DNA from 2 places in the Tenacibaculum sp. 47A_GOM-205m genome. Region 1 is predicted to be linked to the other one. Evidence: riboswitches for the same ligand, from Rfam matches in the RefSeq annotation. Region 1 holds a riboswitch; the other holds the start of a gene.
What was found. Region 1 has a riboswitch for cobalamin ahead of N534_RS0100415 (hypothetical protein). Riboswitches for the same ligand answer to the same signal wherever they lie in the genome.
Positions count from the first base shown of each region.

Region 1 (2,424 bases):
AAGTGATTTTGAATTGACAAATTTTTTTAGATTAAAAAATTTACTCGCAACAAAAAGCAAATTAGTTAATTGAAAAATCTTCTTTAGAAAAAAATATATCTATTGGCGAGTTTCCTACTCCTTTTACAGTTTTAAAAACAGAAGCATCTTCATTATAAATTACTAAAATACTTTTATCTGTATCAAAAAAGTCTTCTGCCCCTAAAACATATATTTTTCCTGTTGTGGGATGCTCTCTTACTATGGTGGTAAGCATTACTCCATCTGTCATCGGGTTTACAAATTCTGCAGCTTCTTTACTCTTCATATTAAAACGATGAATTGAACCTGTGTTTACCTCCACCCAATAAATAGTATTACTAGAAAAATCCATTGTAAGCATACTTGTTTTGTATAAATTAACCACATCTAGAGTGATTGTTTCTGCCACAGAATAATCATTCGATAGACTTACAAATTGTGCTTTTTCTCCTACTCTTTTTTCGATTCCAACCCAAATTTTGTTGTTTTTATCTTTTAGGATTCCTGAAATAACATCTTCAAATATTACTGCAGTTGTTAAAGACTTATCTTTCGTATTTAACACTTTCAACTCTTTATCATCAGCAATCAATACATTTTCTCCATCTACTAAAAGACCTGACTTCGAAAACAGTACTTTATCAGAGATTCCTTCTATTCTATCTTTTACTCCTTCATTAATATTAAAAAATGACAAGCTGTATGTTTTACTTCTTCCACTCCCTGCAGTTGAAATCATCAATCCTTCAGTTTCAGAAAACATTGTTAAATATGAAGGATCAGTTACCGCAGAAGTTGTTACTACTTTTTCTACAGCTAAATTCTGTAAATTAAACTTTGTAACATAATCAGGACCTGATTGTGACACAGCAAACAATTTATTTTCATATTCTGAAAAAGATATTGTGTTTTTATTTAACGACTCAAAAACACTAGATGTAAAAACCTGGTCTTCATCTAAATGCCCTATTACTGTTTTATCACCTTCATATCCTACTATAAAAGAGTTATCATAAATTGGAGTTGGTTCATGTTTTATTGAATCACTTGAACAAGAAAAAAATGTCATAAACAGACATAACAATGCAATACCGTAAATACGTATCATCTTTATAATTAATTTAAAATTTCAGAAAATAAAAAACACTTTCAAGTATTATACATTTTAAATACTTGCGTGTATTATTGTTAATCCTTTTAATCCCGAAAGAATAACAACAAATAAAATTTTGGCAGGTCTCCTGACTAACATCTTATTACTACCTTCCCGTAAAAAACAGTGGTGTAAGAAATAATAAGTATCTATTTATAATAGACGTAGCTTACAGTTGCGGGTACAGTTTAGGACTTTCACCTAATTCCCTTTTAATTTTCTTTTCTTAAAAGAAAAACCGCGGCAAATATATTTTAGTCTTAGTAAAGAATCATAAACTTTAACAATAATAATCTATGTTATTATTTTTCTACAATCTAACTTTATACACATCAATCTATTGCTAAAAAAACTAAGTAATAACAGCTTTTATCCCAAGAAACAATTACAAATAATTACATTTTTTAAATTTATAGTTTAAATTTTAAACCAATAAACAATATACGATTTACAAAAAACAACATCATTAGTTTATTTGCATTGCAATAATTAATTAAAAACAAAAATTATGTGTGGAATTGTATGTGCTTTCGATTTGAAAGAGAAATCTGAGAAACTAAGACCTCAAATTTTAGAAATGGCTAAGAAAGTTCGTCATAGAGGTCCGGATTGGAGTGGAATTTACAGCGATGAAAAAGTAATAATGGCGCATGAGCGATTAGCAATCGTTGATCCAGCTTCTGGTCAACAACCATTATTTAGTTATGATCGTAGATTTGTGTTAGCTGCCAATGGAGAGATATACAACCACAAAGAAATTAGAAAACAACTTAAAGAACAACACGAGTTTTTAACACAATCTGACTGTGAGGTTATCTTAGCTTTATACAAAGAAAAAGGTGTGGAGTTTTTAGATGACCTAAACGGAATCTTCGGCTTCGCTGTATATGACTCAATGACTGATGAATATTTAATAGCTCGTGATCATATGGGAATTATCCCTTTATACATGGGGTGGGATAAACATGGAACCTTTTATGTTGCTTCTGAATTAAAAGCTTTAGAAGGAGTTTGCAACAAGATTGAAGTATTTCCTCCTGGGCACTATTACACTCGTGAAGATGGATTACAAAGATGGTATTCTCGTGACTGGATGGAATATGAAGCTGTTAGAGATAACCAAACTTCTATTGATGAAGTACGTGATGCTTTAGAAGCTGCTGTTCATCGTCAATTAATGAGTGATGTACCTTACGGAGTTTTATTATCTGGAGGATTAGATTCTTCTATTACCTCTGCAATTGCTAAAA
Region 1 covers NZ_JADN01000003.1:77,894-80,317, reverse strand. The annotation lists gene N534_RS0100415 (hypothetical protein) at 62-1,129, opposite strand; cobalamin riboswitch at 1,235-1,432, opposite strand; gene asnB (asparagine synthase B) at 1,683-2,424, shown strand, end outside.

Region 2 (2,424 bases), on a different contig from region 1:
CCAAAACAAGTCATTATATGTTGGTACTCTATAATTTTTAGATCCGTTGACTCTTACATACCATTTTGAAATAGGAGTTGCTTTTATCCCTGCAGCATAAACAAACGGAACCTTATAATCTGAATTAAAATCCTTTCTTAACTTAACATTAAAGGAAACATTTTTATGTATATCTTGTGTATAAACAAGGTACTGAGAAAATTGTTTTCTATTTTTCTCTTTAATTACATCTGTACTACCAAAAGCAGATTCATACTCTGAAAAAGACGAAATCTTTGCTTTAATTCTAGGAAGTTTATAATTCAGGTTGTACGACGCTATTACTCTTCTCGATTTTCCATAATTAAAATTATCAGAAAACTTATTAGAGAAATATTGATACTTCTGTGTTAAATATGCTAACTTGACTTCATGTCCTATTCTACCCTTTTCAAAACCATACACCAATAAGTTTCTTTGGTTAGAGTCTATATATTTTTCTCTTGCAGATGTTGGATTAGGTAATGTTCCTGAGAAATGACGCTCACCAGAAAAGCTTGTACTATAAAACTTTAATTCAGATTGATTATTGAACTTATACCCAAAACCTAAGTTAATTCCATAGTTTTCATAAGCTCCATTAGTATTCCTATACTCTGTATCAAACAATTTAAAATCATTTTCTGAAGAATTTCTAGAAACTCCTATAGCTATGCTATATTTTGAATTGGATATTTTTGATTTAAAAAATGAATTAAATGTATTATAACTTCCCCCTGTAATTACAAATTGATTTTTTACATTAAATCCTTCCGTGTAATTTAAAACATCATTTAAATGTACAGTTCCTCCTATTGCACCTGAACCGTATTCAATACTCCCTCCTCCTTTTCTTACATCAATAGCATCATTTAGACTTACTGTTAAAGAATTAAAACCTGTTTGCCCATTGTTTATAGAGTTAATGTTGATTCCATTCCATACAACAGCTGTATTGGAAGCACTTGTGCCTCTAAAGCTTACAGAACTTGTTCCTCCTTTTCCGTACTCCTTTAAATAAATTGATGAATTATATCTTATTAAATCAGTAAAAGATTCAATATTTCGTGTTAACACAGAATCTGAAAGACTTACCACATGCTGACCTATGGAGTTTTCTTTTAATTTTTTTGTAGCATTGATGATTACTTCATCCAATCGATAAGAAATTGTATCGTTTTGCCCTACCAGAACAACCACATAAAAAAAAGAAAAAAATGTAATTACTTTTTTAGCCATATTCTACCAAACTTTTATCCCGAAAGCTTTAATTAAATTATAATAATTGGCAGGTCTCCTGGCTTGCGTCTTGTAACATACCTTCCCATTAAAAAACAGTGGTTTGAGTAATTGTTACAAGCTTAATAGCTTACAGTTGCGGGAACAGCTTCGGTTTTGCACCGAATTCCCTTTTAATTCTCTTTAATAGATGATTAAAGAAAAACCAAAAATCACGGCAAATGTATAGTATTCTTACAAATTAGCAACCATCAAATCATGATATTTTGCGAATTTTGTTTTTAAGTTCTCTGGTAGTGTATAATAATCTGGATGAATCATTTTTGCTAAACACTCGACTCCTTCTACTAAAGTACCCGCAGAAGATTGCGTAAACATAGCAAAGTCAGCAATGTATACTTGTTTGTTTTTTACAGCTCTCAAAGACTTCCATTCTTCTCTTTCTTCTAAAAACTTCATGTCTTCTAGTGTTCTATCGATTCCATATCCACAAGGAGCAATAATTAACACCTCTGGATCATACTTTACAATTTTATCCCAAGAAATAACGATGCTATCTCCTGATGGATGTGACAATAAATCGATTCCACCAGCATATCCTATTTGATGAGGAATCCAATGTCCGCAATTAAACAACGGATCAATCCACTCTAACAGCATTACACTTTTAGACTGTATTTTATGCTCACGTTGCACATCTACAATGTCATATATACGTTTTTTTAATCCCTTCACATACGCCTCTCCTATTGCTTCTTGCTTCATAGCTTTTGCAATGGTTAATGCATTATCAAAAACGTCTTCTAAAGAGTTTGGTGTTATAGAAATTAACTCGGGAACCTTAGGTAATTTATAAGCTGATTTTGCCACAGACTCCGTATCTATTTGGCAAACATCACACACATCTTGTGTAAAAACAATATCGGGTGCTATACTTTCTAAAACAGGCTCATCTACATAATACAAGGTTTTTCCTTCCGCCTTTGTTTTTGAAAAAATAGCCGTTATTTCTTTACTCGTTAGCACTTTTCCTTCCAACTTATATCGAACAGCCACTTCTTTTTCTTTTAAAGCCACTTCAGGACACTCAAAAGTAATTCCGTTTAAATAATCTTGTAACCCCATATCATAAATCATCTGAGTTACTGCTGGCATAAAAGAAGATAC
Region 2 covers NZ_JADN01000007.1:95,255-97,678, reverse strand. The annotation lists gene N534_RS0107415 (TonB-dependent receptor domain-containing protein) at 1-1,257, opposite strand, end outside; cobalamin riboswitch at 1,288-1,482, opposite strand; gene N534_RS0107410 (ABC transporter substrate-binding protein) at 1,492-2,424, opposite strand, start outside.
Region 2: linked by a shared signal. The riboswitch ahead of N534_RS0107415 (TonB-dependent receptor domain-containing protein) and the one ahead of N534_RS0100415 (hypothetical protein) in region 1 are both predicted to bind cobalamin.